Regions from separate parts of the Duganella violaceipulchra genome, predicted to be linked through region 2. Evidence: predicted binding sites of a transcription regulator. Region 2 holds the regulator's gene; each other region holds the start of a gene.
The links. The regulator sigma-54, encoded in region 2, starts transcription at its own class of promoters, with help from an activator protein. The targets are predictions, from matches to a motif close to TGGCANGNAANCTGCTTT.
Positions count from the first base shown of each region.

Region 1: KVP70_RS24250 (pilin) is a predicted target of sigma-54. The motif match lies at 1,588-1,605, and genes of this name have one in related genera.
Region 3: KVP70_RS24000 (CmpA/NrtA family ABC transporter substrate-binding protein) is a predicted target of sigma-54. The motif match lies at 1,587-1,604, and genes of this name have one in related genera.

Region 1 is NZ_JAHTGR010000014.1:194,617-197,822, reverse strand. It holds partial or broken gene KVP70_RS34420 (TIM-barrel domain-containing protein) at 1-264, shown strand, start outside; gene KVP70_RS35220 (glycoside hydrolase family 31 protein) at 256-957, shown strand; gene KVP70_RS24250 (pilin) at 1,032-1,499, opposite strand; gene KVP70_RS24245 (FHA domain-containing protein) at 1,695-2,270, opposite strand; gene sucD (succinate--CoA ligase subunit alpha) at 2,342-3,206, opposite strand, start outside.
Region 2 is NZ_JAHTGR010000005.1:266,083-269,288, reverse strand. It holds gene lptB (LPS export ABC transporter ATP-binding protein) at 1-598, shown strand, start outside; gene KVP70_RS12025 (RNA polymerase factor sigma-54) at 604-2,082, shown strand; gene hpf (ribosome hibernation-promoting factor, HPF/YfiA family) at 2,160-2,519, shown strand; gene KVP70_RS12015 (enoyl-CoA hydratase/isomerase family protein) at 2,613-3,206, shown strand, end outside.
Region 3 is NZ_JAHTGR010000014.1:140,368-143,573, forward strand. It holds gene can (carbonate dehydratase) at 48-725, shown strand; gene KVP70_RS23995 (ANTAR domain-containing response regulator) at 860-1,483, shown strand; gene KVP70_RS24000 (CmpA/NrtA family ABC transporter substrate-binding protein) at 1,860-3,032, shown strand; gene ntrB (nitrate ABC transporter permease) at 3,045-3,206, shown strand, end outside.

The DNA of each region.
Region 1 (3,206 bases), on a different contig from region 2:
AAGATGCAGATTAGCGGCATGCAGCTGGCCGGTTTGTCCGGCTTTCCGTATTGGGGCCATGACGCCGGCGGCTTCTACGATTGGGATGCCAAACAGGGTCCGGACGCCGATCTGTACCGGCAATGGGCGATGGGCTTCGGTGCGTTCGCGCCGATCTGGAAGCCGCATGGCATGGGGCCGTCGCGCTGGCCGCTGGACCGCGGCGCCGGCGAACAGGACGCGGCTCGCCAGTTTGCGCAAGCCCGCTATCAGCTGATGCCATACATTTATTCGGCGGCGCATGAGGCGGCGGCCAGCGGCCTGCCGATGGCGCGCGCCATGCTGCTTGACTATCCGCATGACGACGCCGCATGGAGCCACGACCTGCAATACATGTGGGGACCGTCGCTGCTGGTCGCGCCGCGCACCAGCCGCGATGACGCCACCGAAGTGTGGCTGCCGGCAGGCGGCTGGTACGATTTCTGGCAGCCGCAAGCCCCGCAGCAGGTGGCCGCCGGCGGAACGGTGATCAGCGTCGGCGCCGAGCGCGGCTTGCTGCCGGTGTTCGTCAAGGCCGGCGCCATCCTGCCGCGCCAGGACTACACCACCAGCACCGCCGGCGCCGACAAGCGGCGGATGCTGCTCGACATCTACACCGGCGCGTCGGGCAGCGCCTTGTTGCAGGAGGACGATGACGTCAGCGAGGCGTACCGCAAACAGGGCCGGCTGATGACCACCGCCATCCGCTGGGATGACGCCCATCGCAGCCTGAGCATCGGCGCTGCCCACGGCAGTTACCGTGGCGCGCCATCGCAGCGTTCATGGCGGCTCACACTGCACGGCGCCGGGGCCGGCACTTGTTACAGCGTGAACGGCAAGCGCTTCAGCGCGACGCTCGACAGCTCCGGACAGCGGGCAACGCTACAGCTGCCGCCGGCCAGCCTCCGAGGAGCGACACGCATCGCGCCCTGCCGTTAGCGCCGAAGCCCCTTGAACGAAAAAAAAGCCCGGTCGAAAATTCGACCGGGCCATCGGGGGTAAGAACTCGAATATTATGGAACGATGTTGTTCTTGGTCAGCGCGTTGGTAGCTGCGGTGTTGGTGACGTCGGTGGTCACGGTCCAGGTGACGTTGGAAGCGCCGGCGGCAATGGTCGGGGTGTAGGTCGCGGTCAAACCGTCGATGCCTTTGCCGACGCCGGTGGCGAATTTCTCAATGATCACACCGTCCTTGACGGAGGCGCTGACCACTTCTTTGGTTGGGGTGAAGGTCGGCACGCCTTTGACGCCGGCGTCGCAACCAGTCAGATCCCCTCCACCTTCCTGGGCGCACAGTGCCACCGCGGTCTTGATCGAGTCGACCGCGCCTTGCGCATTGGCCATCTTGGCTTTCACGGTGTAGTCGCTATACGCTGGAATCGCGACAGCGGCCAGGATACCGATAATGGCAACCACGATCATCAGTTCGATCAGGGTGAAGCCGGCCTGGGCTTGTTTCTTCATCATTTTCATGGATTTCATTTTCGACTCCTGGGGTGTGTTGAACATCAAAATTTGGTAGGACACTTAGCTATGAGCAATTGGTGTGCCAGCCCGTTTTTCGGTTCAAAAACCACAAAATATGCCAAAAACTGTCGCTTTGTGCCGTCCGGACTGCCGTTTTTTGTCAGTCGCGGGCCGCAATTTGTCAGCCAGGGTCGCCGTTGACAATTATTGTCAGGCGATGCGGAAGGCCATCTGGGTTCCGCCGAGGTCGATCACGTCGCCGTGATTCAAACGCTGGGCTTGCTTGCCCAGGGCGATGCCATTCACCAGCGGCGGCTGCGCGCCTTCCTGGTGGGTGATGGTGTAGGCATCGGGCTGGCGATGGATCACCACCACCTGCACGCCGGCGCGGCCGAGCGTGGTCTGCGGCTTGGTCAGCGCCATCTGCTTGCCGGCATTGTTGCCATTTATTACTTCGATTTGCGCCAGCACGGGCTCCGCCGCCATCATGGGCCGCACGCCGTCGGCGACGAACTCGACCTGAAACTTGGCCATTTTGATCACATCCCGGTGTTGCAGGAAGTGCTTGCCGATGCGGTGGCCATTGACGAAGGTACCGTTGGTGCTGTGCAGGTCTTCCAGGAAGGAGTCGTCCAGGATGGTGACGATGACGGCGTGGTCGCCGCTGACGGCCGGATGCGTCAGCACGATGTCGTTGCGTGGGTGACGGCCGATGGTCATCCGCTCTTTGCTCAGTTGTACTTGCTGTTCTATCTGTCCATCCCGTGAGATGAGGATCTTCGCCAATCTGGTCTCCAAAGCAAAAAAAGGGGAGCGCTAGGCTCCCCTTCATTATTTCACACTAAAGCGAACTGTTATTACAGCATTGCTTTCAGCAGACGCGCCATTTCGGACGGGTTCTTGGTGACGGTGATGCCGCAAGCTTCCATGATTTCCAGTTTGGCTTGTGCGGTGTCAGCGCCGCCGGAGATCAGCGCGCCGGCGTGGCCCATGCGCTTGCCCGGAGGAGCGGTCACACCGGCGATGAAGCCGACGACCGGTTTTTTCATGTTGTCTTTGATCCAGTAAGCCGCGTTGGCTTCGTCCGGACCACCGATTTCGCCGATCATGATGACCGCGTCGGTATCAGGATCGTCGTTGAACATCTTCATGACGTCGATGTGCTTCAGACCGTTGATCGGGTCGCCGCCGATGCCGACTGCCGACGATTGGCCAAGGCCCAGTGCGGTCAGCTGACCAACTGCTTCATAGGTCAGGGTGCCCGAACGCGATACCACGCCGATACGGCCCTTGCGGTGGATGTGACCTGGCATGATGCCGATCTTGATTTCGTCAGGGGTGATCAGGCCTGGGCAGTTAGGGCCCAGCAGCAGGGTCTTGGAACCTGCTTTGGCCATGCGGTCCTTCAGGGCCATCATGTCGCGGACAGGAATGCCTTCGGTGATGCAAATGGCCAGGTCCAGTTCGGCTTCGACAGCTTCCCAGATCGCGGCGGCAGCGCCTGCTGGCGGTACGTAGATCACGGAAACGTTGGCGCCGGTTTCTTTTTTCGCTTCTGCAACGTTAGCGAAAATAGGAATGCCTTCGAAATCTTCGCCGGCTTTCTTCGGGTTCACGCCTGCCACGAAGGCGTTTTTGCCGTTCGCGTAGTCGCGGCAACCGCGGGTGTGGAATTGACCGGTTTTGCCGGTAATACCTTGGGTAACGACTTTGGTATCTTTA
Region 2 (3,206 bases):
CATGATCGTCGGCCTGGTGCCGTCGGACGCCGGCAGCATCGATATCAGCGGCACCGATATCTCCTCGCTGCCTATCCACCGCCGCGCCTCGCTCGGCTTGTCCTACCTGCCGCAGGAAGCGTCGGTGTTCCGCAAGCTGACGGTGGAAGAAAATATCCGCGCCGTCCTCGAAATCCAGAAGGTGGACGGCAAGCCTTTATCCAAGGCTGCCATTGATGAACGGCTCAATACCCTGCTGGCCGATTTGCAAATCGAAAAGCTGCGCGAAAACCAGGCGCTGTCGCTCTCGGGCGGCGAGCGCCGCCGCGTGGAGATCGCGCGCGCACTGGCGACCAACCCGCGCTTCGTGCTGCTCGACGAACCATTCGCCGGGGTCGACCCGATCGCCGTGATTGAGATCCAGCGCATCGTGCGCTTTCTCAAGGAACGCGGCATCGGCGTCCTCATTACCGATCACAATGTGCGCGAAACGCTGGGCATCTGCGACCGCGCATATATCATCAACCAGGGCACGGTATTGGCTTCAGGCCGGCCAGACGACATCATCGCCAACGAATCGGTGCGTCGCGTGTATCTGGGTGAACACTTCCGTATGTAAAACCCATGAAACAGTCTTTGCAACTGCGCACGTCGCAGCACCTCGCGCTGACACCTCAGTTGCAGCAGTCGATCCGGCTGCTGCAACTGTCGACGCTGGAGCTGCACCAGGAACTGGAACAGCTGCTGACCGATAATCCGCTGCTGGAGCGCCTCGACGACCCGCTGGACCGCTCGCTGCGGCTGCTGTCGGACGGCGCCATCAGCCAGCAAGCCCCGGTCGGCGACGCGCCGCCCGAAGGCCCGCCCAACGCCCAGGAGGCGCCGGCCGCCGACGCCGACAACTACGACGGCCCGGCCGCCGACACCGAAAGCACCAGCAGCGACGCCGACGTCGACTGGAGCGACGCCGGCCGCAGCAAGGCGCCCGACGACGAGGACTCGCGTCCGCAACTGGAGGCCAGCCACTGCACCCTGCGCGAACATCTGATGGAGCAGATGCGGGTGACGGTGCTGGAGATGCGCGACCGCGCGCTGGTCGAGCTGATCATCGACGCGCTGGACGAAAACGGCTACCTCGAGGAATCGCTGGAAGAGATCCTGGCCCGCCTGCCGGAAGAGCTGGAACTGGAGCTCGACGAATTGCAGACCGCCCTGTCGATGCTGCAAAGCTTCGACCCGATGGGCGTGGGCGCGCGCAACGCGTCCGAATGCCTGGCGTTGCAGATCAAGCGCCTGCCGGCCATCCCGATGGTCACGCGGCGCATGGCGCTGACGATTGTTGAAAATCATTTGACCTGGTTTGCCCAGCGCGATTTCAACAAACTGAAGAAGGCGCTGCTGTGCGACGACGAAGATTTGCGCGAAGCACAAACCGTCATCCGCCAGTGCAATCCGCATCCGGGGTCGGCGTTCGCGTCGGACGTGTCGGACTACGTGGTGCCGGACGTGATCGTCAAAAAAGCGCGCAACGGCTGGCAAGTGAGCCTGAACAACGACGTCATGCCGCGCCTGCGCGTGAACGCCATGTACGCCAACCTGCTCAAGCAGGGAAAAGGCGAGGGCGCGATGGGCGCGCAGCTGCAGGAAGCGAAGTGGCTGATCAAGAATATGCGCCAGCGTTTCGACACGATTTTGCGCGTCGCACAAGCGATAGTAGAACGACAAAAGAACTTTTTCTCCCATGGCGCCGTTGCCATGCGCCCCCTTGTGCTTCGCGAAATTGCTGATACACTGGGTCTACACGAGAGCACTATTTCTCGTGTAACAACTCAAAAATATATGCTGACCCCGCATGGCATGTTTGAGTTGAAATATTTCTTTGGTAGCCATGTCGCCACCGAAGCGGGGGGGGAAGCAAGTTCGACGGCGATACGCGCACTCATCGTGCAATTGACAGGAGCAGAAGACCCTAAAAATCCTTTATCCGACAGTAAGATTGCGGACATGCTGGGAGAACAAGGCATGGTGATTGCGCGACGCACTGTTGCCAAATATCGCGAAGCGTTGAAGATCCCGCCAGTCAGTCTCCGTAAATCTTTGTAGTTATTTGGTTCCTGCGCGCCCGGCGGTAATGGGCTCCGCACTAACCGTAAGAAGCGACATTATCTTTAGGAGTGTGTATGAATCTCACCATCAGTGGACATCATCTCGAAGTGACCTCGGCCATCCGTGAATACGTGCAGAACAAGCTGGAACGCGTCACCCGCCACTTTGATCAAGTGATTGATATTGCTGTCATCCTGACTGTAGATAACCTCAAAGAGAAAGAGAAACGCCAGAAGGCTGAAATCAACCTGCGCATGTCGGGCAAGACCGTCTACGTGGAAAGCCTGTCGCAGGACCTGTACGCCGCCATCGATACCTTGATCGACAAGCTGGATCGGCAGGTCATGAAGTACAAAGCCAAGGTCCAAGAGCACGGCCACGATGCGATCAAGCATCTCCCGGATAGCTACGAACCCGCTGCCGCCGCCCTATAACAACGGCCCCGGCACCATCCAACTAAGGGCGCAGAGGCGCCCTTTTTTGCGCCCGCAGTAAAATAGGGTTTTCACCACGACCCTAGAGACTCCATGAGCGTATACGTCCACACCAGCGTCAGCAACGGAACCGGCTTCATCACCCTGGACCGCCCCAAGGCCTTGAACTCTTTATCGCTGGCGATGGTGCGCGATATCACGCAGGCGCTGCTGGCCTGGCGCGACGACAGCGGCGTGGCCGCCGTCGTCATCCGCAGCAGCAGCGAAAAGGCCTTCTGCGCCGGCGGCGACATCCGCTTCTTCTACGACGCCGGCCGCGCCACGCCGCAGGGCGGCAGCGCGCTGGTGGAGGATTTCTTCACCGAGGAATACGCGCTCAATCACCTGATCCATTTTTATCCCAAGCCCTACGTCGCGCTGATGGACGGCGTGGTCATGGGCGGCGGCATGGGCGTGGCGCAGGGCGGTCCGGACTGCCGCGTGCGCATCGTCACCGAGCGCACCAGGATGGCCATGCCGGAAGTGAACATCGGCCTGTTCCCGGACGTGGGCGGCAGCTATTTCCTGGCGCGCGCGCCGGGCCAGCTGGGCTGCTACCTGGGCGTCACCGGCGTCACCATCGGCGCGGCCGATGCGCTGCACGCGGGGCTGGCCGATCACTTTGTGCCGGGCAGCGAGATGGCGGCG
Region 3 (3,206 bases), on a different contig from region 2:
CCCTTTCCGGGTGGACCGGCGGTCTTCTTATGTACGAGAGGAGCATCATGAGTGATCTGGACAACAGCAATTCCCCGTTGAGCGACCTGCTGGACAACAACCGCCGCTGGGCCGAATCGGAAGTCGAGCGCGATCCGGACTTCTTCAACCGCCTGGCGCAGCAAGCCTCGCCGGAATACCTGTGGATAGGCTGCTCGGACAGCCGCGTGCCGGCGAACGAGCTGCTGGGCCTGGCGCCTGGCGACGTCTTCGTCCATCGCAACATCGCCAATGTGGTGGTGCACTCGGACCTGAACTGCCTGTCGGTCTTGCAGTTCGCGATAGATGTGCTGAAAGTGAAGCATGTGATCATCGTCGGCCACTACGGCTGCAAGGGCGTGCACGCGGCGATGACCGGCACCCGCGTCGGCCTGGCCGACAACTGGCTGCGCCACGTGCAGGACGTGCACCAGAAGCATGAGCGCTACCTCGGCGATATCCTGCCGAGCAAGAAGCGTTCGGAGCGCCTGTGCGAGCTGAACGTGGTCGAGCAGGTGGCCAACGTCTGCCAGACCACCATCGTGCAGGACGCCTGGGACCGCGGCCAGAACGTCACGGTGCACGGCTGGGTTTACGGCCTGAAGGACGGCAAGCTGCACGACCTGGAGATGACCGTCTCCGCCGCCCACGAACTGGCGCCGCGCCTGGCCAGGCGCCTGGGCGTGTACGAAGCGGAAATCGCCTGATTTCCGACGCGGTCCGTTGCCGCACCGTTGGCGGCGGACCGCAATCGCTGGCAGGACAGCGGCTTTGTGCCGTAGAATGGATTGATTCTTGCTTGCATAAGCGTCATGAACCAACTCCAATACTCCGCATGACCATGAAACATTTACGCATAGTGGTCGTCAACACCATCATCCACGCCGGCGACGAGGATGACGAAGCGCTGCGTGCACAGGCCGAGCGCGCCCGCGCGTTGCGCATCGGCTTGCTCGAAGCGGGCTACGACATCATCGCTTCGCTGCCGCCGGACATGTATTTGCCCGAGCGCATAGCACAGCTGCAACCCGACATGATCATCGTCGACGCCGAATCCGACGCCCGCGACGTGCTGGAGCACATCGTCATCGCCACCCGCGACGAGCGCCGTCCCATCGTCATGTTCACCGAGAGCGACGACACCGAGAGCATGGAGGCCGCCATGGCGGCCGGCGTGTCGGCCTACATCGTGGCCGGCCTGCAGAGCGACCGCATCAAGCCGGTGCTGCAGGTGGCGCTGGCGCGCTTCAAGCGCGAGCAGAAGCTGCTGGACGAGCTGTCCGACACCAAGAGCAAGCTGGCCGAACGCAAGATCATCGAACGCGCCAAGGGCCTGTTGATGGAACGCCAAGGTTTCACCGAAGAGCAAGCCTTTCAAAAGCTGCGCAGCATGGCGATGAGCAAGAACCTCAAGCTGTCCGAGGTGGCCCAGCGCATCCTCGACGTCGAAGACCTGCTCGGCTAAATCCCGTCCAAAATGATGCGCTGCGCAATAGCAGTGCGTTTTCTGCGCCATCGCACGGCGCTGTCATCCGCCCGATTCCCGCTTTCTTCCTCTGTAAACTTGCTGGCACAGACATTGCATAGCTTGTAGGCAAGCGCAACGATGCGCTTGCTGTACCTCGCCAACGGCGGTGAGGTCCACCAGACAACGACGTCTACACTCATGAATCCGTTCATGTTGGGTAGACTTTTTTTTTGCCGTTTTGTCTTGCTGACTACATGAGGGATTTGCGATGGAATATGAAGAACCAAAAGCGGGCAACGACCTGCCATCCGACACTGTGAACACCAAGCGTCGGCAAATCATTCATGGCGCAGGCCTGGTAGCGGGGGGAAGCATGTTGGGATTGGCAACGGGTGGGGTGTGGGCGGCGGGTTCGGACAAGCCGGAGAAGGAAGAAATCAAGATCGGCTTCATTCCGCTGACCGACTGCGCGTCGGTGGTGATGGCCTCGGTGCTGGGCTTCGACAAGAAATACGGCGTCAAATTCGTGCTGAGCAAAGAGGCTTCCTGGGCCGGCGTGCGCGACAAGCTGGCCAACGGCGATCTGGACGCGGCCCATGTGCTGTATGGCCTGCTTTACGGCGTGCAGATGGGCATCGGCGGCCAGAAGAAGGACATGGCGGTGCTGATGGGCCTGAACAACAACGGCCAGGCCATCACGCTGTCGAAGAAGCTGGCCGACAAGGGCGCCGTCGACGGCGCGTCGCTGGCCAAGCTGATGCAGACCGACAAGCGCGAATACACCTTCGCCCAGACCTTCCCGACCGGCACCCACGCGATGTGGCTCTACTACTGGCTGGCCGCCAACGGCATCAATCCGATGAAGGACGCCAAGGTCATCACCGTGCCGCCGCCGCAGATGGTGGCCAATATGCGGGTCGGGAACATGGACGGCTTCTGCGTGGGCGAACCGTGGGGCCACCGCGCCATCATGGACGGCGTCGGCATCACCGCCACCACGACGCAGGACATCTGGAAGGACCATCCGGAAAAGGTGCTCGGCTCGACGCTGGAATTCGCCAAGAAGTATCCGAACACCTGCCGCGCGATGATGGCCGCCATCCTCGACGCCGGCAAATGGATCGACGCCTCGCTGGCCAACAAGAACAAGATGGCCGAGGTCATCGCCGACAAGTCCTACGTCAACACCAGCAAGGACGCGATCGACCAGCGCATCATGGGCCGCTACCAGAATGGCCTGGGCAAGACCTGGGACGACCAGAACTACATGAAGTTCTACAACGACGGCGCGGTCAACTTCCCGTACCTGTCGGACGGCATGTGGTTCATGACGCAGCACCGCCGCTGGGGTCTGCTGAAGGACGATCCGGACTACCTGGCCGTGGCCACCTCGGTCAACCAGATCGACCTGTACAAGGACGCCGCGGCGATGACCAAGACGCCGGTGCCGAAAAGCCCGCTGCGCACCTCGAAGCTGATGGATGGTTCCGTATGGGACGGCAAGAACCCGAAAGCGTTCGCCGCCTCGTTCAAAATCAAAGCCTGATAGGGGAATGCCATGAACGCCATGCTCAAACCCGAAAGCGCCGCGCCAATAGAGACACCGGCTGCGGTGCGCCGTCCGCGTCGTCCGCTGGCCGCCAACTCGACGTCGCGCGTGCGGCAGCAGGTGTCGGCCACGGTGATGAAGATCGTCGCGCCCTTGCTGGGCGCCGCGCTG